DNA from 2 places in the Ornithinibacillus xuwenensis genome. Region 1 is predicted to be linked to the other one. Evidence: riboswitches for the same ligand, from Rfam matches in the RefSeq annotation. Region 1 holds a riboswitch; the other holds the start of a gene.
The links. A riboswitch is a leader RNA that binds a small molecule or an ion and turns the genes downstream of it on or off. The one in region 1 is predicted to bind lysine.
Positions count from the first base shown of each region.

Region 2: it holds a riboswitch for lysine, as region 1 does, so the genes downstream of both, ABC228_RS05635 (amidohydrolase) here and ABC228_RS14385 (Na+/H+ antiporter NhaC family protein) in region 1, are expected to answer to the same signal.

Region 1 covers NZ_JBDIML010000005.1:52,484-65,227, forward strand. The annotation lists gene ABC228_RS14370 (M23 family metallopeptidase) at 1-271, shown strand, start outside; gene ABC228_RS14375 (methionine/alanine import family NSS transporter small subunit) at 318-419, opposite strand; gene ABC228_RS14380 (sodium-dependent transporter) at 421-1,965, opposite strand; gene ABC228_RS14385 (Na+/H+ antiporter NhaC family protein) at 2,211-3,746, opposite strand; lysine riboswitch at 3,886-4,061, opposite strand; gene yunB (sporulation protein YunB) at 4,110-4,886, opposite strand; gene ABC228_RS14395 (HD domain-containing phosphohydrolase) at 4,953-6,038, opposite strand; gene ABC228_RS14400 (YunC family protein) at 6,195-6,497, opposite strand; gene ABC228_RS14405 (bifunctional metallophosphatase/5'-nucleotidase) at 6,574-7,983, opposite strand; gene ABC228_RS14410 (sulfite exporter TauE/SafE family protein) at 7,996-8,811, opposite strand; gene ABC228_RS14415 (DoxX family membrane protein) at 9,048-10,049, opposite strand; gene sufB (Fe-S cluster assembly protein SufB) at 10,272-11,669, opposite strand; gene sufU (Fe-S cluster assembly sulfur transfer protein SufU) at 11,711-12,142, opposite strand; gene ABC228_RS14430 (cysteine desulfurase) at 12,132-12,744, opposite strand, start outside.
Region 2 covers NZ_JBDIML010000001.1:978,574-991,317, forward strand. The annotation lists gene dacB (D-alanyl-D-alanine carboxypeptidase/D-alanyl-D-alanine endopeptidase) at 1-1,141, opposite strand, end outside; gene ABC228_RS05600 (helix-turn-helix domain-containing protein) at 1,374-2,645, shown strand; gene ABC228_RS05605 (hypothetical protein) at 2,662-2,814, shown strand; gene ABC228_RS05610 (YndJ family protein) at 2,911-4,506, opposite strand; gene ABC228_RS05615 (DUF4166 domain-containing protein) at 4,493-5,107, opposite strand; gene ABC228_RS05620 (DoxX-like family protein) at 5,119-6,024, opposite strand; gene abc-f (ribosomal protection-like ABC-F family protein) at 6,098-7,675, opposite strand; gene ABC228_RS05630 (methyl-accepting chemotaxis protein) at 8,016-9,755, opposite strand; lysine riboswitch at 10,050-10,230, shown strand; gene ABC228_RS05635 (amidohydrolase) at 10,430-12,046, shown strand; gene ABC228_RS05640 (YuzC family spore coat inner layer protein) at 12,137-12,496, opposite strand; gene ABC228_RS05645 (hypothetical protein) at 12,568-12,744, opposite strand, start outside.

The sequences.
Region 1 (12,744 bases):
CTGGAGAATTGGTATCCGTGACATTTATAATATCTATCATTATTATGCACATTTAAGTGGATATGAAGAAGGTGTAAAAGTAGGACAAATTGTTAAACCAGGTGATGTAATAGGAAGTGTTGGTTCTACAGGCTATGGACCACCAGGAACTTCAGGGAAATTCCCTCCACACCTACATTATGGAATGTATAAGGATAATGGGTATAGCGAGTGGTCATTTGATCCATATCCATATTTAAGAAAATGGGAACGAATGGCAAAAAGTAATTAAAAAGAAAGACTGCCTTAGCTATAAACTAAGACAGTCTTTCTCTGTTTTATTCTACCTCTTTTGATTTTTTAACTGCATGCATAATGCTCGCAGCTAGGCCTCCCCATACAATAACGATAGATAAAATCATGAATATAATCCAACTCATGCTATTGTGCCTCCTTTTTCAGTTCTTCTTCCTCAACCGCTGAAGGCTTCTTCCATTTCGTTAGAGCCAAGATAATACCGACAACTAGTGCTCCAATTGCTACTGCCCATCCACCCCATAGGATAAATGTATCTGTGTAGCCTTCATAGTTACCAGTTGTATTGTTCTCTCCAACAAATTCTCTCAATATGTTTAATTTAAATAATTTAAACATCATATAGCCTAATACAATTGGCGTAATGACAGATAAACAAACTGTCCACCATGCACCTAACTTGATATCTGAAATACCATTTGCATGTTCTTTTAGATTTTTTAGTTCTCTTAGGATCCATGCGATTAATACAACTTCAATTAATCCCATTAAAGCAACACCGAATTGGTTAATAAAGTAGTCTGCTACATCTAAGAAGTATAATCCACCTTGCGTAGCAAACAACAAGGAGATTAATGCAGCAACTCCACCACCGAATAATACAGCTTTCGTACGAGTAATATTAAACTTATCTACCAAACCAGCTACATATGTTTCGGTAATAGACATTAATGAAGTTAAGCCGGCTAATACAAGGGAAGCAAAGAATAGGAATCCAAATAAAGCATTCATACCAGGGAACTGATTAATAATTTCTGGGAATACAATAAAGGCTAACCCTACACCACTTTCGACTACTTCACTGACAGGCAGACCAGATTGCATAGCCATAAATCCTAAGATTCCAAATACCCCAATACCAGCCAAGATTTCAAAACTTGAGTTACCAAAACCTGTAATAAATGCATTATTTGTAATATCAGATTTTTTAGGTAAATAACTAGAATACGTAATCATGATTGCAAAGGCAATCGATAAACTAAAGAAAATTTGTCCATATGCAGCTACCCAAACCTCAGGGTCTCCTATCTTACTGAAATCAGGCGTAAAGAAGGCTTCTAACCCATCAATCGCTCCAGGTAACGTAATCGCACGAATAACGATAATAAGGAAAATAATAACCAATGCAGGGATAAAGATTCGGTTAGCAATTTCGATACCTTTTTTAACCCCTTTGAATAATACACCTAACACAATAATCCATACTAATAGTAATGGAATTAATACCCCGGGAACAAAGTTTCCAATTTGACCTGGCTCTACTGTTCTTTGCAAGTAGTCGCCAATTAAGAAATCACCAGTACTCGATCCCCAATTTAAATTAAATGAAAATACTGAATAAGACATTGCCCAGGCAATAATAACGGAATAGTAGGTTGAAATGACAAATGCAATGATGACAGCCCACCAACCAACAAATTCTGTTTTCTTATTCATTCTTCGATAAGAGAGTGGTGCTGATCCACGATACTTATGACCGATTGTAAACTCTAAAATCAACAACGGAATACCAGCTGTTAACAATGCAAACAAGTATGGGATAAGGAAAGCACCCCCACCGTTTTCATATGCTACTGTCGGAAATCGCCAAATGTTTCCAAGGCCTACTGCGGATCCTACTGCAGCCAAAATAAAACCTGCTCTTGTTCCCCACTGAGAACGAGTTTCCATTAAAAGACCTCCTTCTATTATTTTTTCTTATTACATTATGTAATGTGTAATAAGTACATAATCAGTAAAACCAGCTACTTTATTAATATTTAATTTTTCTGAAATTACTGAACTTGTCTGTATTATAACGGTACTTTTTTACTGTGTCAAAGTATTTTTAAAATTTTTTATATAGTAAAATATTCTAATTTACGTGTGTAAAAAAAGACCCGCCAGCATTTAGCTGAAGGGCCTGAATAGAACAGTTATTTTTGTTTAGTTAACGCCGAAAAGATAATTGCAATAATGACAATTAGTACAAGTGTCACAAGTAAACCAATGATTAGTTGATTCGTTAATCCTATCAAAATATACCCAATACTAGATGCAATAGCAACGATTATGGCATAAGGAATCTGTGTCATAACGTGATCAATATGATTTGATCCAGCACCAGTTGATGACAGAACTGTTGTATCTGAAATTGGCGATACATGATCTCCAAACACTGCACCTGCCAATACTGCAGCTAGTGATGGTATGATAAGTGTTACATCAGCAATTGCCATTACCTCTGCAGCAATTGGTAGCATAATACCAAATGTTCCCCAAGATGTTCCGGTTGCCAATGCCATAAATCCAGAGAAAATAAAGAAGATAAATGGTAATAGATTTGAACTTATATTAGCAGATTCAACCAGATGTGCTAGGTACTCTCCTGTTTGAAGAGTTGAGATAATTGAACCAATCATCCAAGCTAATAGCAAAATATAAATTGCTGGAAGCATCGCTTTAATACCTTCAACAAAAACTTGGCCTGATGTTGCATGGTTTGTGCCTTGTGCAATATACATGATAAATGCAACGACGACAGACGCTATACCACCAACAAATAACGAAAAGTTTACATTCGTGTTTTCAAAAATAGATAGAATCGTGACCGTATCTCCGCTAGCATTTGCTCCAGTAATCACCATGGATACCACTGTTGCAATTAACAATACAACAATCGGAACTAATAAATGAAATACCTTTCCTCGTTCACTTGGCTTAAATGTGCTCGATAAATCACCTGGAACCTTAGCATCACTTGGAATTACTTCCCCAGTACGCTCTGCATGAGTCTCATGCTTTCTCATGGGACCAATGTTAATATTGAAGATTGCCACTAAGAACACTAGAAGCAGCGCACCGATTGCGTATAAATTATATGGGATCATCTTTACAAAGGCTTCTAGTGGTTGAAGATCAGTCATCACTACTAACCCACCAACGAGTCCAATCAAATAGGCTCCCCAACTAGATATTGGTGAAATAACAGTTACAGGGGCAGATGTCGAGTCAATGAAATATGCCAACTTCGCACGGGAAATATTATGTCGATCTGTTAATGGTCGCGCAATTTGTCCAACTGCTAGTGCATTAAAATAATCATCAATAAAAATGATAATACCAAGTATTGGTGCCATCAATTGTGCACTTCTACGAGTTTTTATTCTACTAATCATCCAATCTCCAAATGCTCTGCTTCCACCTGAAGCTTGAAGAAATGCAGTCATAATTCCTAATAATAATAGGAAGCCAATTAATTGAAGGTCTCCTGTATTTAGCGCTCCTTCCGATATAAAGATACCGAAAAATACAGCCCAAATTTCTTTTAAACCTTCTAAAACTTTGAAATCATGAATAAATAGTGCTCCAATAACGATACCTATTCCTAGTGACAATAACACTTTTCGGGTTAATAAAACTAAAATAAGCATCATAATTGCTGGAATAATTGAATAAATTGTTCCTTCCATTAAAGTATACCTCCAATATTTTTTTGTAATCTATGCTGTTCGTACATGGAGATACGCTTAGAAAATTCCTTTTTCTACGCAAAAAAACAATGACAGAAAATAACCTATCATTGTTTTACGATATACGTTATCCTCCAAATTGATCAGTAGTTCTCCATGCGTACGTTCAGCATGACAGTTTGCCTCTTGTTCAAAGACAACCCAGCAATAATAAGTCTGACCCTTATTACGCTTCGGCAATCAAGCCTTTCATCAATAATCATCGTTGTCATTCTCCTATTGACTACTAATCTTGTTTGCGCCTCTACCTCACCGATCTGATAAGGTCTCTTATTTAATTACGTTAATTACTATACTAGAATTTTAATTGTTTGGCAAGTCATCTCCTGGGACTGCTATGGAAGGTCCCTCTCCTCCACCACCATAGAATTCAGGAATTTCACCCATTACTAGAGATTTGTCAATTAATATTTTCGTACTTACCGTTGTTTCGTCTGTTACAAACGGTACAACGATTTGGACATCCGCCTGTACTTCCACATAGAGGGAAACATATACATTATTAATACCATATGAGGATATTTCCTCCACTAACTCGGTTTTTACACTTCCAACAAGCTCAAGATTAACTGGAACCCTTGGTCCTAAGTTAGCTAGTACAGAATTTCCCGTAGCCTGGCCAATTGGAATTTCGATAACAGTCGGATCTCGATCCACAAGCTCTTCAACTGTATCGCCATATGCTTCTGGCTCTCCAAGTGGATCACTATATTGAGGAGTAGTTCCACGATTCATACTGTGGAAAAATTCTTCCACACGATCAGTTGCTGCACGATTAATTTTGTTTACCACTGACGCGTCCCAGCCAACGATTGAAATATAGCCAGCATCATTTTTCTCTGTAATTGCAATATCTTCAAACGTATATTCCTCAGCAAATTTCACAGCTGCATTAATCCCTCTTGTCGCAAATTCATCCGTCTTCGTTTCGGCAACTTCCATTAATGTTGGTGTTATTTCCTTATCAATAAATTGCAAACTAAAATATGTAATGACAATGCATAAGACAAACGAAATTAATAAAACATGCCTTGATGGAGGCGGTGTTCTTCTTCCTTTAAAGCCCATTCGACGTCTCATAGCAAAAACCCCCTCAAAACAATCTATGCTTGTTTTGAGGGGGTTAGAATTTAGAAATCAGGAATATCAACTTAAATTACATTTTGTAATAGTAATATTCAGTTCCTTTGATAAATCTATCGTGTAAGGCGTAACATCTATACCATATTCATCTTGAATAATTCGCACAATAGGTCTATCACATAAATGCTTATTTTGTTTTAAGACAACACCATACCTATTATCATTTAATTCAACTGTCATACCATTTGGATAAACCGCAACACTATTCTTAAATGCGTTGATAATTCGGCTATCAAATTGGTCGACAGCTGCACTATATAATAGTTCTAAGCCTTCATGAGGAAGCATCGCCTTTCGATAAACACGATTACTCGTAACAGCATCAAAAACATCTGCCACACCAATTATTTGAGCGAAAAGATGAATAGATTCACCAACCAATCCTCTAGGATACCCTGTACCATTTAATCGTTCATGATGCTGATAGGCACAATGAGCAACAACTGATGAATAACTATGATTCTTTCGTAATAGCTCATATCCTAGTGTCGTATGCGTCTTCATTGTTTCATATTCATCATCCAAAAGCCTATCAGGCTTCTGTAGAATATCCTGACTAATAAATATCTTGCCGATATCGTGAAGTATCGCACCTTTCCCCAGTTCAGATAATTCTTTTGCATTCAATTTTAATTCCGTACCAATGGCAAGGGCATAAATGGTAACATTTAACGAATGCTGAAAAATATAATCATCCGTTAAATAAATATCCCCTAGTAATGTGATTGATTCTTGATGGTTATTAATTTCATCCATAATTCGTTGGATAATATCCATTAAGCTTTTTTCTTCCTTATCCAGAATAAACGAATTGGATAATAAATTACTTTTTTGAACATCGGTAAAAAGCTTCTTCATAGAAGTGGTTGCATCTTGCCGCAATCTTTCTGAAATAGCCGGCTGCACAACAATATCTTTTGTTAACTCATCCTCTATGTATACATAAGTAATTCCTTGATTTTCTAGTCGCTTTACTAGTCTATCTGTTAACTTCATCCCGCGTTGAAGTAAGACAGTTCCGTTGTCTCGGTAGATTGTTTGACCAAGTGTAGCTCCCGATTGAATAGATGCTGTACTAACTAATCTCATTATGTTCTCCTAACCCCAGCCTTCATGAAAACGGCAATTTTCGACAACTAATCTAAAAAAATAGTATCAAATTCAAACAAAAAAAGCTATTCATAGTTTCGAAGTAGCTTTAAAACAGTGTCTAAAAAAATGCCTCCTGAAAAGGAGACATTTTGTTTAAGATATTCTTTTCAAGGCATCTCTTCCAATCATACCTTCCTGCCAACCATACTGTTTTGAAGCGTCTGTAATCTTCTCAAGCGGTGCATCTAATAAATCATCGATCGTCCGCACACCTACCGCTCTTCCCGCAATTACATGTCGATCCTTTAATTTCTCATTGAGTAAGTCAACATCAAGTGCTCCACACATGATATAGCCTATTTCATTAGAAATCATTAGTAAATTTGTTTTTGGTAGCTCAACTCGAACCGCCGTAAAAACAATACCCTCTACTTCAAGGGGGTTTATGGTTATCATAAAGCGTTATGCCTCCTTCGCAATGTACACTATATGTCTATGCAATAAGGAGGATTGGTGTCACGTTAACTGCGTTTTATTGCTGAAACCTTTTCCCGTAGTGCACTTGCAAGGTTTCCGCTAAGAAATCGCGAATGAATTTGGGTAATACATATGATTTATAGGTTGATTTTGCTACCTCAGGAAGTATGCGCCCAAAGGTAAAGGTATCTGCCGTTACCACTTTGTATACTTGATCAACAACAAGCGGTTTATCATCAAAATAGACATGTAGAACATATTCCTGTCCATTTGGATGATAATCAGTTATGACATCTAGGCCTGAGAAAACCATTTTCCCAAGAATTTTCCCCCGAAAGCCAAACCCCTTTAACTCTAAATCAATAAATTCTTTTGTATAGGTTGCCCGTATAACTTCCATTAGCTCTGCTCCGGTTAATTCAACAATACATGGATTAATTGGATGTGGGCATGCCCGGTGAATATCACCATATGTAATATCTCCTGTAGGAAAATTATCTAACAGCAATCCAGCGTTAAACATTGCACAATCAGCTGCTGTGTTCGCTAGGATATAGTCCGTTAAATGCTGCATAATAGTAGAGTTTGTATACCAATCAATAGAAATAGATTCATCAATTGTAATAACTCGTTTCGCTAGAATTTGGTCTGCTTCTGTTTGTAAGGCAACTAGCTTCTCAGCTATTTGAGTATCTTCAGCATACTCCGTAATATCGATTGTATAGGCTTCTTTCTTCATTAATTTCTTTTCCTCATGGTCCCATGTAAGAATAACCTCACCAATATGATAGCAATGTTTACCTGCAGCTGTAATAATCGTTTGATTCACTTCTTCACCAGTGCGTAATAGGTGATGTGTATGCCCGCCGATAATGACATCTACATCATCAAATCGTCTTGCAATTTCTTGGTCCTCACTTATTCCTAAATGAGATAAAATCACAATAATATCTGTGGATTTCTTCAACTCAGAAATGTATTTTTCCAAAACGACATATGGGTCAGATACTTCCCATCCTAGCAATTCATAATAATCATTAAACGGAGCAGTTAATCCAATAATTCCTATGTTAATCCCTTGGAAAGACTTAATTTGCACACGTGGATTCAGCCAGTCTGGAAGAATATCGTCTTTACTATGAAGATTGGCACATACAACTTGAAACTCAGCCTTATCATATAAGTGAAACAAATCATCATGTGCTAACGTAATTCCTTCGTTATTACCTAGCGTCACAAAATCGTAGCCTACTTCATTTAGCAGGGCTACATTTTCCTTCCCCATAAAAGCTTCCGAAATAGGATGAACACGGTCCATATGATCCCCTATATCGACAACCCAACAAGACTCATTCGTTGTATTTCTTTTTTCTTTTACATCATTTATATACTTAGCTACACGTGGCCATTGTGAAAAATTACTGTGTAAGTCATTCGTATAGTAAAAATATATTTTTTCCTTCATTCAAATAACTCCCTATGCCAACCCATTCATAATCATGCGTAAGCCAATCAGAATTAATGTAAATCGCAATATCCATTCAAGTGTATTTCCCTTCAACACTTGACTAACCATTGCTCCTAACTTTCCTCCAATCCATGCTCCAGGAATAAAGAATGCAACATATTCCCAAACGATATGCCCCAATACAATATGTGTCGTCGCACCGATTATACTGACAAAAAATATCATGAACATAGACGTAGCCGTTGCAATATGAACTGGAAAACCAAATAATAATATCATTGCAGGTACCATAATGGATCCGCCACCTATACCGAATAGTCCAGATAGCACACCAACTAAAAGTGAAAGTGAACAAGCTAAAGGGACTGATACGGAATATTCATAAGTCGTTTCTCCGATTTGGAACTGCCTACTATTTTTCTTTTTGAATTCATCTGCCTTCTGAGGCTTTCGTTTTAAGAAAAACAAAACGGAAATCAGAATGACAAGTATTCCAAAGTATAGTAAGAATTGCTCTGTTGCAATAAACTGGTTTAGCCATGATCCAATAACACCACCAGGTATACTTCCTGTAAGAAATAATAAGCCTGTTTTATAATCTACTCTTCCTTTTTTATAGTAAGTGATGGTTGAAGATAATGAAGTAAATATCATCGTGATTAAGGAAATGCCCACTATAGCTTGAGGTGTTGCCCAGGAAAAGCCTGGCAAATATTGATGCAACATTAACAAACTTGGTATTAAAATAACTCCCCCACCAAGTCCAACTAAGCTACCAAGAAAAGCAGTACCGATACCAATAATCATACAAATTATAAATACCACGTAAAATAACCTCAAGTCTTTCTATGTAATGTTTATTAAGATAATTTTACCATTGTTTCATTAAGATTCCTACCAACTGCTTTGTTAATTTTCATTCATATCAATCGATACTCCAGGAATATTCATGATGGAAAACTTTTCTTGTAAAAAAGAATTCTAAACCAGCCAGTCTAGTTTAGAATTCCCTTTCCAGTGAACATTCCACTGATGATAAGCCATAAATTTTCACATGAAACCTAAGCAAATCGATAATATATTAAGATAAACGTTGCAAGAACAAAAATAAAGTTTAAGAATACAAAGACAACCTGATCAACAATTGTTTTATGGATCCGAATAGGCGGATTATAAAATGAAACCCCCTCAATAATAAAAATTATTAAGACAATATGAATCATGAAATGTCCGATAATCTCTGTATAACCAAACAGCATCGTAGTCGAAATAAATATTAGAGTCAACACAAAGGCTAATATCCTATTTAAGACTCCCACAACTAATAAGTATCCTACGACAAATTCAATAAATGCTGCTAGTACGATAAATGCCTCTGGTGCGAATCCAAATGTAGGAACACCATGATTCTGAATGATATCGATACTCATAGATGGGTACACCCACTTCTCAACAGCTACCCAACAGAGCGAAAGCCCTGTTCCTAAATAAAGAAATGGAAATCCCCAATTTTCTAATTTTGTTTTCCCGATAAACAATACAAATATTATGGCTACATAAAACCCATAATCAAGCATGTGGAAGATTCCCACATCAGATAGGACATTCACAAAAAGGATTAACATTAACAATGCCCCTACTTTTGTTGCGTAGTGAATTGGAATTAATAAACAGATGATGGTAATCCATACCAAAATAGTTTCCCATGATTCTTCCAGTTCGAATTCTGGAGCAAATAGTGTTTGAGAAAAAAACTGAATGATTAAGGCTAGTGCCGTGCCATACTTTAAGATATACCTTGAAAATTTTCTGTATTGGTCTAGCTTTTCATCGATTTTATTAGCTACCGGAATTTCCATTAGCTTTGGAAGGAATTGCGGTAGAATTGCCAAAATAATCGCAGAAATTAATGCCACTGACAAAAATAATGGCGAGAGGATATTTTCAATTGACTCTTTATGTGGCTCAACTTCTGTAAACCACTTTACATGCGCCTCTGCTTCAAATGGATTTAGCATGATAAGAAATATAATTAAGACTGGTAACGTCCACTTTTTCTTCATTATTAGCCCTCCATCTTAATCTGCTTTTTTATAGCTTTTGCGAGAAGGTAACAACTATACGAAATAATAAATCTGGAGATATTGACAGATTAACAACAACCTATTCTTTATCAAAAAAAGAAGGAGACGAACTGCAAACGTTCGCCTCCTTCCTAGAGATTCTAGAGATAAGAACCCTTGCCGGAATCTTTGTCTCTATATCATTTTTCAATAAGTTTCCTATTATCCGATAGAACCTTCCATCTCGAACTTAATCAGACGGTTCATTTCAACAGCATATTCCATTGGCAGTTCTTTTGTAAATGGCTCAATGAAGCCCATTACGATCATTTCTGTTGCCTCTTCTTCCGTCAAACCTCTACTCATCAGGTAGAATAACTGTTCTTCAGATACTTTAGACACCTTTGCTTCGTGCTCTAATGAGATATTGTCATTTAAAATCTCATTATAAGGAATTGTATCTGATTTTGATTCATTATCTAAGATTAACGTATCACATTCGATGTTAGCACGTGCTCCATCTGCTTTACGTCCAAAGTGAACCAATCCACGATAGGTTACATTACCGCCCTGCTTAGAGAACGATTTCGAAACAATTGTTGAAGAGGTATTTGGTGCTAAGTGATGCATTTTTGCTCCAGCATCCTGTACTTGGCCTTTACCAGCAATTGCGATCGAGATTGTATTACCACGAGCACCTTCACCTTTAAGAAGAATAGCAGGATATTTCATGGTTAATTTCGAGCCGATATTTCCATCAATCCATTCCATCGTCGCATTCGCGTCACACACTGCACGCTTCGTAACGAGGTTATATACATTGTTCGCCCAGTTTTGAATTGTTGTATAACGGCAATAGGCATCTTTCTTAACGATGATTTCAACTACCGCACTATGAAGTGAGTTTGTTGTGTAAACTGGCGCTGTACATCCTTCAACATAGTGAACAGATGCACCTTCATCAACAATAATTAATGTTCTCTCAAACTGCCCCATATTCTCAGAATTAATACGGAAGTATGCTTGAAGTGGCGTATTCGTTTTTACACCTTTTGGAACATAGATAAATGATCCACCAGACCAAACTGCAGAGTTTAGAGCAGAGAATTTATTGTCAGAGTATGGAATAACTGTTCCAAAATACTCTTTGAATAATTCTTCATTTTCTTTTAGTGCCGTATCCGTATCTTTAAATACAATACCTTGCTCCTCTAAATCTTCTTTTAAGCTGTGGTATACAACCTCAGATTCATATTGAGCAGAAACCCCAGCAAGGTACTTTTGTTCTGCTTCAGGGATACCTAATTTATCAAATGTTTGTTTGATTTCATCTGGTACTTCATCCCAAGTTCTTCCTTGTTTTTCAGAAGGCTTAACATAGTAAACAATTTCATCAAAATCAAGGCCGGTTAGATCTCCACCCCATTGTGGCATTGGACGCTCATAGAAATGCTCCAATGCTTTAAGACGGTAATCTAACATCCATTGCGGTTCTTCTTTCATTTTAGAAATTTCTTCAACGACTCTTCGTGTTAAACCACGTTCTGTACGGAAAATAGAAACGTCTTTATCACGAAAGCCATATTTATACTCTTCTATTTCAGGCGCTTTCTTAGCCATTCATAAACCCTCCTTTTAGTACTGGTACAAACGTTACACGATTACTTATCGTTAACTCCCTTTTCCATAGCCTTCCATGCAAGGGTTGCACATTTTATTCTAGCTGGAAACTGTGAAACACCACTTAGTGCTTCAGCATCTCCTAAATCTAATTCCGTATCAATTTCCTCCCCAAGCATCAAATCCGAAAAGATTTTTGACATTTGGAGTGCATCTGCAACCTTTTGTCCCTTTATTGCCTGAGTCATCATCGATGCAGATGACATACTAATAGAACAACCTTCCCCTTCAAACTTGGCGTCTTTGACAACTCCATCTTCAATTTGTAGCTGAAGTTGAATTCGATCACCACATGTTGGGTTATTCATATCCACCGTTAAGGCATCTCCTTGAATAGCACCATGATTACGGGGATTTTTATAGTGATCCATAATAACTTGTCTGTAAAGTGTTTCCAAGTTGTTAAAAGACATGACCGAAAAACTCCTTCGTTTTCAAGAGTCCGTCAATTAATTTTTCCACATCTTCTTCTGTATTATATAGGTAAAAACTTGCTCTGGCTGTTGCTGTAACATTCAACCATTTCATTAATGGTTGTGCACAGTGGTGACCAGCTCGAACAGCAATACCGTATGAATCTAATGCGGTCGCAACATCATGTGGATGAACATCTCCTAAATTAAAGGTTACAAGAGCCGCTCTATGCTCTGGTCCGTATACTTTAATCCCATCGACTGTTTGTAAACGATCCATAACATAATCTGCTAGCTTTTGTTCATGTTCTAGAATAGCATCCATTCCGATATCTTCTAAGAAGTCAATAGCAGCTGCCAGACCAATCGCACCGCCAATAATTGGCGTACCACCTTCAAATTTCCAAGGAAGCTCTTTCCAAGTAGATTCTTGTAGGGAAACAAAATCAATCATTTCTCCTCCAAATTCTACTGGCTCCATGTTCTCTAGTAATTCTCTTTTTCCATAAAGAACTCCAATTCCAGTTGGCGCACACATTTTATGACCTGAAAAAGCATAAAAGTCACAGTCTAAATCTTGAACATCAACCTTCATGTGTGGG
Region 2 (12,744 bases), on a different contig from region 1:
GTGATTGATAAAAAGAGGGAAACCACTTTTCTTTTTGCACATGAAATAATAATTTTGATATTTCGTTGGCTGGTACAAGATTAACATGTGAGATACCTGATCCATCTCGGACAACTAACTTTTCTATATCTACTCCCCATTCCTGGATTCTTGAGTTTAGCACTTCTAATCCGCTATCCCAGCTTCCATCTCCCTTCATTACCTTTCCCATTTCTTTAACGAGTACTTCTCCATGACCATTATTACTTAGCTTCATAAATGGAGTGCAAAGCTCTGCTAATGGCATAGATTGGCACTCACTTATTAACAATGCCTGACTAGGAGTTGTTCCTGTGATAATATTTCCATTTAATTTAATTTCTTTCTTTGATAGGGCTTGTTGAAACAAGTGTAGGGCGTAATATGTTGGTTCCCATATGGCAATCCACTCTCGAACAGCTTCTGAGTCTGTTGGAATAATCCCCTCTACAATAACAAGATTTTCGCCATGTCTTCTGGTTATTGTCAGCTCTGGCTCCTCTTCACTAGTCGTGGAATAGCTAGTAATTGCTTTGTTTATAATCTGTACATAGTCGTTCTCTGGTGTCACGGTAATATTGGGACTATCTCCAGCATGATTAGTTGGAGAAATTTCTAGCATGATTGTACCCGAATCATAGTCTTCAGTTGGCGAAGCGGTTAATGCCGAAACCTGAGCGCCATAGTAACAATGCTCATCACTCCAATTTAAATCTTTTGATAATCGAACACTATCATACCAAGAATCATCACCAATGATGTTTCCAGTAATTTGACTGATTCCTCGCTCTTTTAAAACGTGAGCGAATCGTTCAAAGTCAGCTATTAATAACGTTGGATCTCCTTTTCCTTTCAGATAAAGATTTCCTAATAACCTTTCATCAACTATTTCACCGTCCGTCCACAGCTCTGTCTTAAATAAATAATCCTCTCCTAATACATCTAAACCCGCTGCACAAGTAAAAAGCTTCAAATTAGATGCTGGATGTAATCGAATATTTCCCATATGTTCATACTCTAATTCACCTGACTTCCTAGAACGTATACTTACGCCAATTAGAGAACCAGTTAATTTTGCTTCTTTCTTAAATTTGGACTCAAAACTATCCCAGAACTCATTCAAAAAATCCCCACCTTTTTTCATTTATTTAATGTATTAATTGAAGGATATTCACTAAATCACTGAAAATTCAATTAAATTTTAAAGTAAATTGCCCTTTTTTCAGGAAAACTTTCCTGATTTTCCTCCAGAAGAAGCAAAATTCTACCCTTTTCTACACTTTATTGAATATTGCCACGATGATATAGTATTCTAAGTTGTTTTTCATTATAATGAAACCCATGGAGGTGAGAATGTGGGAATTGATGTTGGACAAGCTATTAAAATTAATCGGCTGCGATTGAATATGACACAATCTGATTTAGCAAAAGGTATAATATCGGTTTCTTACTTATCCAAAATAGAAAATGGTACTGCAGAGCCACCACATGAGGTACTTGAGCTTCTAAGTGAAAGATTACAATTAAATCCTCTGGAACCTGGAATACAAATTGATCACAATACCGTAATCCGATGGTTTCATCATCTTCTTCGTTCAAATGTTGATGAGTCCATTCGAATCTACAACAAGCTCAGACATAATTTAACGAACGCAATTGACAAAAAATTACTATCACTCATTGAGATACACAAGCTTCATTACTACATCCTAATTAATGACAAAACTGAGGCAGAGAACCTCGTCTTTTCTCTACAAAAAAGTTCCAAGCGATTTAACGAAGTTGAAAAATACTATTACTACAAGTTTCTTGGAAACTATCATTATTCCCTACTGTCTTTCAAAAAGGCTCTGGAATACTACCAAACAGCAGAACAATATGGTAAATCGGAAATATTTCATCAAAACGAGGAAATCAATAATCTTTACTATTTAATTGGTAATGTGGCGAGTAAGGTTAGGCAAACACACTTATGCCTACTTTATACGATACGCGCACTTGAATATTATCAGAGCAACTATGACTTAAAAAAATGTGCTGAATGCCATATTCTTCAAGGTATTTCTTATCGAAGAATAAACGAAATTGAAAAAGCTAAAGAAAGCTATCGATATGCAATAAATATTGCTGAGAAGATTGAGGATAAGGAAACTCTAAAACTAGGTTATCAAAACCTCGGAACACTTAACTCAATTGGTAAAGATTCTATAGAAGCAATTGATTACTTTCTAAAAAGCTACGAATTAAGAAAAAACGATAGAGTTGATAGGAGAATTGTACCCGTTTCAAGTTTAATGAAGGAATATTACTCTTTAGGTGATATAAAAAATTCACAAGTTTGGCTTGAGATTGGATTAAATTTGTGCAAGTCTTTAGAGCCTATTGATTCAGTTTATGTATATGAATTTGACGTCTATAATTTTTTAATTACTGGTTATGATAACTCTTTTGAAAAACTAATTATTAAAAAAATCATTCCATTTTTTGAAGCGCGAGAACTTTACTATGAAAAATCTGTCTACTTAGAACTTCTTGCGAATTATTATAAACAAAACCGAAAGTATAAATTATCTACTTACTATTATGAAGAAGCATTCAAAACTATTTCCAAAATTATTAATATTTGAAAGGAGGTGAACTAAATTGAAGCATTTTATTCTAACAGTACTCTTGTTGACTTTTCTTTTTGTATCAGGGAGTCTCGTCGTTACTGCAAATTCCATATCTTCTTTTAATGAAGATAATGAGTTTGCAGACCCTGATTTAAATGATGAAGAGCCGGATCCTTGGTACTAATAACAAGCAAATTGTAGCAAACAAAAAATTTTCTTACCTTCTCCTGACAAAGCAGGAATGAAATTAGACAGTTCCACTGACTTATACATCCCCGCTTCACTTCCTCTGTATTACATACTTTATCGATAAGAATGGTAAAGAAAATATCCACATTTGATGTTTTGCTTCTAAGACATCCTTCCTCACCTCAGAAACATCAAATTGCTCTTCTAATGGTAACTTCATTACAAGGTTACCAAAACTCAGATAAATACCAGAATTGGCAGACCCATTGGTCTGTCTTTTACTGGTTAGACGGAGATTTTCACCTATCTGCTGAAGATCAAGTACACCTATCATGGTTGAGTATGGCAGGGGCAAAGCAATATTCATATATGTTTTCCCATTAGAATAATGTTGGGAATACAATGCGATAAATACTGTTTCTTCTTCTATCTTCCTAATCCAGGCACGTACTTCATTTCTCCCATCTTTCTTATCTATAACCGAAATAATATTTCCTGGCATTTCTACTTTTTTATTCGATAATGGTAAATTCAACTGTTTTATGACTCTACTAAACAATTTATATATACCAGCAAATGGTATAAACCATTTATGCCATTTTACTTCAGCCATAAGTCTATAATTATTTGTATTCTCATAAAAATCAGCAATTGATGGTGCCAATTTTTCTAAATCGATTGTTTGATAGACCCCCATTTTATCTACTAGACCATTATAGGTTTTATCATCCGTTTTTTCGTTTAATACAGTTTCACTTATTACAAACCTTCCTCTGATTTTACTTATTGGAAATGAGGGTTTTATTTCTTTTGATCGAGGAACCACTATGAACCATCCGATAATTCCTACAAGCCCAAATAATCCTGTATTAATCAAGCCATGGAAAACTAACATGAAATTAATTGTTATAGTATAGTAACCTGTAAAATTACCAAAAGCATAAGCTAATGAAAATAAAATCGTAATACCTATAGAACCAAAGGAAAGCCTTACAAAAAGTTTCTGAATCCTGCTTATAAAAGGGACCTTAGAGCTTAATAGAATACAAGCATAAATACCTATTATGTAGAGAAGAACGGAAATTACTTCCAAAAGCACAGAGAAAGTAATACCAAGTGCAACAACGATTGGAGATACTAGAATAATTGCTCCAGCCCATTGATACAGTTTATTTTTTATTAATCTACCAAGTAGACCTAGAAAGATTGGAAATAAAAAAGCTGAATAATGGAAGTGTATACTTGTTAACCAAGTAAGAATTGGTGAAAAACCGGTGTCAATGTTTACCTCATACGCAAAGAACCATAATCCACCTATTGCTAAATAAATTAGACCAATATCAATCATAAATTCTTCAAAATATATAAAACCTCTATCTAGGAACCGTTTCACACCATAAATCGCAACTAATATAGTAAAGATCAAATAAATACCGGCGCAAATCATATGTAGAATTGGTTGGTAAAATAACTGCATGAAGAATACAGCAAATGAAGCAAACAAGGTAGCATAAGGGAGAAAACGTTCATAATTTCCTACTTCATCTCTTGTAATGATATCGAGTATAAGAGGAACATAGATTATTTGTGCGACCGTCAACAAGTATAAATACCATGTAGATTCTTGAAGCAATAATAATAGGATTAATAACACAAAGTTCACGATAGTAACACTACGAAAGTTCATTTTGAAGAAACACTCCCTCATACGAGAACAATGTACCAATAATCGGATTACGTACATCCACACTTATTGTATATACCTGTTCTCTTTCATTGTACCCCTCACGTACTTTAGCAATTCCTTGCAAAAACTTTGGCAATGGTATTTCAAATTTACCAATTACAATACGCTGTTTATTTGATATTATTGTGAGACTCCTGTCTTCATTTATCATAAGCTCCAAATCAGAATAAAGCCTTGTGGGTTCACCTAAGTAATCTTTAATAATATTTCGTTTCTTATCGAAGCTCATTAGCGCATTAAAATACCGTTTTTTCTTCCCGAACATGAAAACTCTCTCCCAGTGAATTTTTGCTTCACCACCTTTTTCAAGAATTGGTGTATTGCGAATCGTGAACGGAATATCTTCCCCGCGTTCTGGAAAAAGCAACTTCCACTTAATCCCATAACGAAAGAAAGGATACAACCATCTTGGACCACCTTTGATTTCTTTCATTAGTCCGGTTCCATAGAAGGTCTCTCTTCCCATTAAGCGATAACGTTCTTGAAGTTTCGGGTGAAGATCCTCGAATCGATCACCTAGAGCTTTATAATAAATTGACATATCAAAACCCCCTATGGTTTTCTTTTGCAGCTTGTTGCAGTTGGTATATTAGCACTTATGCGTATACCAATTATAGATAGAACCAATAGTGCGAGATTAAAAGTCAATGGGTTAAACGGAAGAAATATATAATGTATATCAGAAACAATAGCGGTAGCCATTAAAATTGGAAAGGCTATTGCTTGAAAGCAGAACAGTCTTCTCTTATTCTTGTAAAGCATCCATGTAATACCAACTAACACTTCTAGAACACCGGCAACTAATACGATTAATTCACCCTCATTATTTGTTAATGGAAGTATATTAGTGACCATCAAAACTTCATCTGGATGCATTGCTATAAGCTTTGGAACAATTCCATGATAAATCCATAAAAAGCTAAAGAAAAATGATAGCAATACATTGCTGAAGAATCGAGTATATTGGGAAGCTGGTGTTTCACCTGTCTCCATCCATCTCTTTAACACATCAAAGCTGAGTGCAGTGGCCCAGCCCATCATGGGTCTAAAAATGAAACGATCAAATAGTTTACCAGGAAGACCGAAACTGGGTTCATAGTTATATTGTGTTAAAAACTGGATTGAATGATCTGACTGCGGTATGTACTTCCAATAGCCTCTTCCTTCTTTTATTATAGAAATTGCCTGATCCGTCCCAAAATGTAAGGATGACGTTTTCGATCCATCCTCTGTATGATGACTTCCAACACTTTTCCCCCAACCCTCAATTGATTTACCAAACCCGATGTTCGTTCGATAAAGAAACTCCTGTGGCTTTCCTTCCTCCTTTGGTAAATATTTAATTTCCGAAAAACGCAAATCCCATTGCTGGTGCAAATCAGGGTTTTGAGTTGCATTCCAAAGCTTGTCCATTTCCGAATCTATTGATAGTTCTACATAAATAGGCTCATTTTTCATCGATTTTCACCTCACCTATTAATACCCTCTTTTTCGTTTAGTTTACCATAAAAAGAAAAGAGTTGTAGACAGACTACAACTCTTCCTCTTTCAAGTATTTCTTTTTTTGCTGTAAGAGTAGCTGAAACTCTTCTTCTAGTTCTGGAGTAGGATTAATACTTAACCTACTTAATACGTCTGTAAGCTTCGTTTCAATAATCAATAAACTTTGCTTTGACTCATCCAATACCTCAGGTTTAAAACGCAAGTATGCTTCATAGTCTCCATCAAATAATTTCATCTTCTGTTGATCTAGATGGATAACCTTTTGTGCGACATGTTGAATGAATCTTCTATCATGTGATACAAAAATAACTGTCCCCTCGTATTCAATTAATAATGATTCTAGGGCTTCCATTGCGGCTATATCCAGATAGTTAGTTGGCTCATCTAGAACAATTGTATTAATATCGCTTAAAAAAATCTTAGCAAAAGCAACCTTTACTCGCTCTCCGCCACTTAATACGTGGACTTGTTTGTATACATCCTCTTTAAAGAAGTGTAATCTAGCCAAAACAGTTCGCACTAATGACACTTCTTGTGATGAAGTGCTCGTAACATTGTCTAGAATAGTCTCATTCACATTTAAAATATCAAGGTTCTGACTGAAGTATCCTATTTTCACAGATGGTGATATTTCTATCCCTTTTTCTCGAGACAGTAGCTTTTTGATAAATGTAGTTTTACCCGCACCGTTATTTCCAATAATAGCAACCTTGTCACGAGCGTGTATTTGAAAGGTTGCTTTATCCCAAAGCAATCTATTCTTTATTTTCCCTTCAAGCTCTTCGATACGAATAATTGCCTTATTATCCAATACATCAGCATGGATAACGTCCATATTTAATGGAGGCTCTTCCTTCACTTTTTCTACTTTTTCTAACTTCTCTATTCTGGTTTTCAGAGCATTTGCTGTCGTTTCAAGCTTTTTTTGTTTTTTGGCGAAATACGGTTTCCCTCCCATTTGATTAGCATCAGAATCCGTTTTCTTATTTGGATATTTTGTTGCACGTGCAGCTTTCTTCTTTTTTAATTCTAACGCATTTTCTAGCTGTCTCTTCTTAGAGATGTATTGATTGTACTCATTTTGTTGTTTTTGGATTTCCAATTCCTTTTGTTCCTGATACTCTGTATAATTCCCTTTATATTCTGTGACCTTCGTATCCTTCACTTCCCATATTTTAGTACAGAGAGCATCTAGAAATGCTCTATCATGGGAAACCATAACCACTGTTCCTACCCATCTTTTTAACTGCTTTTCTAACTTCTCTATATGTTCTCTATCCAAATTTGTTGTTGGCTCATCTGCAAATAGGATTTCGGGCTTATTCGCAAGGATTTGATTAATATATTGCTGTGTGATTTCTCCACCGCTTTTTGTTGTATTCGTTCTTTTAAGTTGTGGAAGTAGTTCAACACTTGCATTTGTTTGTACCGTTCCACTATAGTTCGAAGTTTGTTTCGTTAAGATATTAACTAAAGAGGTTTTCCCACTACCATTTCTACCTACAATGCCAATAAAGTCACCTTTTTGAATTTGTAAAAGATCAGTATTTAGTATCTCTTTGCCGTCCACTTCATATGTTATTTTCTGTGCTTCTAATAAAAGCATATATTCACCCCAATTCTTTTTGAACAAAAAAAGCTCCCTGTTCACGAAGAATAGGAAGCAAAAGCCATGCCAAATAAACAAATTAATGATTCGATTAATTGTGTTTACATGTGCAGATTTTAATCCTATTCTTCGTGTACGAATGAATTGCATGACAAATAATGGGTGTCCCCATATTATTAAATGCAATGATTCGATTCACGTTTAAGAATGGATTAATTTAACATCTGCCCAAGTAACACCCTTTCCGATATAATTACGTTTACTATAATGTAATCATTTTTGATTGTCAATACTAAAAAAGAATAGACCGTTCACATTCACGGTCTATTCCTTCAATTTATAGTTTAAACTTACGAACAAGCGTATTTAACTCCTCTGCTAATTTCGCAAGATCCTCTGAACTTTTGGCCATTTCTTCCATTGAACCACTAGTTTGCTGTGAGGAAGCAGATGTTTGTTCGATACCAGCTGCGGACTCTTCAGAAATTGCAGCTATTTCTTCTACAGATGTACTCATTTCTTGTGTAGTTCCTGAGATTTCGAATAAGTTATCTTTAACTTCCTTGATACTGTCAACCATTTCGTTCACTGCCTGAGTAATATCCGCAAATGTTTCGTTCGTTGTAATGATTTGCTTTGTACCTTGTTGAACCTCTTGATAACCCTCTTCTAATGATTCGGTTACAGCGCTCGTTTCAGTTTGGATTTTCTTCACAATATCTGTTATATCTGTAACGGATAAGGACACCTGTTCAGATAATCTTCTTACCTCATCTGCTACTACTGCAAATCCTTTTCCATGCTCACCTGCACGCGCTGCTTCAATTGCAGCATTTAGCGCCAGCAAGTTCGTTTGCTCTGCAATATCCCGTATTACGGAAACAAGCTGTGTTATTGCTTGTGAATTCTCATCTAGACCTTGAACTTTACCTACTGCCTCTTTCACGATACGGTCAATTCGTTTCATCTGCTCACCAGATGCTTGCATTAGCTGACTTCCATGTCCAGTTAAGTCTAAAACGGATTCAGATGAATATTGTATCTTCTCACCGTTTTCATTCGCATGTTGTACTTTTGATGAAAAACTATGCATTTTTTGTGATAAATTAGTTGCACTGTCCGCTTGTTTTTCTGATCCTGATGCTAATTCCTGCATAGTAGTTGCAACTTGTTCAGCTCCTGCACGAACCTCATTAGCCGACTGTGTCAATTGCTCACTTTGACCTGTTACAGTATCCGATACAGTGGAAACCTGTTTAATAATATCCTTCAAGTATGCACTCATTTTACTAATAGAAGAAGCGAGCTGTCCGATTTCATCCTTACCAACATATTCAATATCTGAGACGGTTAGATCTCCCTCTGCTATACGATTACTAACTTGAACAACCTTTTTCAAATTACGAGAAATAGCACGACTGATTAATATCATTAATATAACTCCAATAATAATCGATGCAGTTATAAAAACAATCTGTGTAATAAATGTCTGCTTTTGATTATCAAGTGCATTACTAATCGCATTCTTGCGATCAGAATCCATTGTTATCACTAACTGATCTAATAACCCTACTGTTTCTTCACGTAATTCATTTGATTGCATGACAAATGATTCCGCAGAAGTCATGCTATTATTCTCAATAGCAGAAACAATATAATTCGTAAATACTCGGTATAGCTCTTGATTATTCGATGACACCTTTTGAAAAATTTCTTTTTGCTCATTAGTTTGTAAATTAATTCGAACTTCATTAGCTAACTCATTGTATTGCAATTGATTTTCTTTAAATGCCTCAACATATCCTTCATCTTGTTCCTGATAGTAAGACACAACATAAATACCCATATTACGAGTTAGTGAACCCATTTCCGAAATATTCATGGCAATATTGCTTTTTTCATCTAATCGTTTAATATCATTACCGATTCCCATGATGGAATTTGATACGATTGTTGATGAACCAATAAATAGCAATATTACAAGTGCTAATGTAAGACCATATTTCCATCCTATCTTTATATTTCGTAGTTTTATTGATTTAACTTTTGGTATCTTTACTTTAAGTTTTCTAGCCATGTCCATCCCCCAAGTATGTATATGTCTAATTAAAATATTATTCTATCGTATAAATAGCCAGGTATTTATGGTTTATAGCTGAACTCCATTTCTTTAAGAATATATTCCTATTTCTTTTATCCTACTAATCAAATAATAATAGAATAATCATCAAATTACAACAAATCCCGATAAAATTCCCGTGTATATTTCCTGTTTTCTTCATTCATTATATCTACTATAGTACTATTCTATTGACTTACTACCACTTGATTAGTATGATTGACTTAAATTTTATAAGTTACCTTATCAGATCGGTGAGGTAGAGGCGCGAGTAATATTAGTAGTCCATCGGAGAATGACAACTATGATGATTGGATAAAAGGATTACTTGCCGAAGCATAATAAGAGTCAAGCTTATTTATGTTGGGATGTTTCCTGAACAAGGGGCAGACTGTCATGTAAAGAGAATTTTGCATGGAGAACTACTGATCGAATTGGATGATAGCGTATATTGTTAAGGCAATGATAGGTTATTTTCAAGCTATTGTTGCTTTTTTGTATATTGATACATCCACCCTCTCTTCATCCTCTTTACAATCAATCTGCCCTTTTATCGAAAACAATCCCATTCTAATTTTAAATTTATATGATATCAGTAAGAAAACACATTCCATAGTTAAGGAGAATGCACCATGAGAAAAATCTATACCAACGGAAATATCTACACGTTGGACTCTACAAAACCACTTGTTCAGTCCGTGGTTATCGAAAATGGTCGGTTTATTGATATGGGGACAGACAGTGAAATGTTACTTCATTGGAGTAATCCTACATGTGAGGTGATTAACTTTGGTGGTAAAACAGTAACACCAGGATTAGTAGATAGCCACCTTCACCTATCCTTGATTGCCGATCAATTCATGAACCTTGATCTTACCGGTGTTACCTCCAAAAGCCAGATGTTAGAAAAAATCAGGGATAAAGCACGTACTTTAAAGCCGAATGAATGGTTGCTCGGTGGTGGTTGGGATGAGAACTTATTTATAGAAGGATTAATTCCAACAATTGAGGAGCTCGACTATGTTTCTCCTTATAATCCTTTATTCTTAACTAGAATTTGTACACATGCTGCAGTTGTCAATACGAGAGCACTAGAAAGAAGCAACTATCACCCATCAATGTCTATTCCTGAAGGGGGGAGCATTGTATTAAATGAACAAACGAAAACACCTACTGGACTTGTCTTAGAATCTGCTTCCGAAATTTTTCAACAGCATATTCCTGAGAAATCCTATGAGGAACTATTACGTTCCATGCGTCAAGCGATTCATTATTCAATGGAGAGAGGCTTAACTAGTGTGCATACTAATGATCCTCTTTTTCTAGGTGGGCTTGAACAGACCTATCGAATTTATGACACACTTTTAAACCAAGAAAAACTAGGACTCCGTGCTAACCTCTTAATTAATCATGACTTTATAGAAGACATTAGAGCTGCTGGGATGTACGCTGGATTCGGAAATGAAACGCTTAATATTGGCGCAATCAAAATCTTTGCTGATGGTGCATTCGGACGGAGAACCGCACTATTAACAGAACCGTATCACGATGATCCCAATAACTATGGAGAAGCCATGTTAGATCAAGAGTCATTAATCGCGATTGTCAGGAAAGCACGAGAACTGTCGATGCCAATTGCAGTGCATACGATTGGTGACCAAGCACTTGAAAATGTATTGGATGTTCTCGATTTATTCCCAGCTGTCTCCCATCGTGATCGACTAATCCATGCACAAGTACTTCGTAAGGAACTAATTGAGCGTCTAGCAGTTCCTTCAAGAGTTGCGGATATCCAACCAAGATTCGTTGTTGGTGATTTTCCTTGGGTCAAAGAGCGACTTGGGGAAAAAAGAATTGAGCTTGCATATGCTTGGAAAACCTTAATGGAAAAAGGCGTAATATGTACGGGAGGATCAGACTCCCCTGTTGAACCAGCAGATCCATTACTTGGAATTCACGCTGCCGTTACAAGAAGAGCACCTGGAGAAACTCATAGTGGTTGGAATCCTAAAGAAAAATTATTGATGTACGAAGCTTTTCGCCTATTTACTGATTTAACAGCCTATGCTACCAATGAAGAAACGATGAAAGGAACCATTTCAAGAGGGAAACTTGCTGATATGACAGTACTTTCTAACAATCCATTTTCCATGCTCGACCCAGATGAGTTGCTAGATACCAAGGTTGAAATGACCATTATAGGTGGAGAAATTAAATTTCAACAAACAAATCAATACTCGACTTTTTAATGAAGAAATGCCAGTTTCCAAAAACTGTATCAATTGTTAGCCTTGTTTAACAAGATGCAGCTTTTTAGATAACTGGCATTTTTTAATTTGCTAGCTCCACCGTAATGCAACGGTTAATCTACAGCATTCTGTATTCTTAATCTTGGATATAAACGCCATTCTTAATTCGTCTGGGTTATAATTCACATCAATATCTGATGTTACACCTATTGACTTAATTAACCGTTTAACCTCTGGCATATTGGATTTCTGAGCCGCACTCATGACGCGCTTCCCAAATTCCTTCGATCCTGCAAACCGATCTAATACAACACTAGCTTCACGCATTAATACCCTTGTTTCATTGGCAGCTTCATACAAATGATCCGGATTCACATTTGGAAACTGACGATTCGTATCATAACGATATGGATAAGCTGAGTAATAATACACTGGATAGCAATAGTACACCTAGATTTCCCTCCCTAAAAATTCCATATAACACTATATGCATGATAAATGCTGGAGGGACTCCTTTTCTATTAACTCTTCCAATGAGGCTTACTTTCCACTATTCCTTTGTAATTTTCTCGATAAGCCCATACCAAGATTCCTTCTAGAACCACTAATACGATTGCTAATAGCAATAACTCCGGGTCAACAAATATATGAAACGCAAAAATATTTACAATGATGCCTGTTAGCGCAACTAATACCAA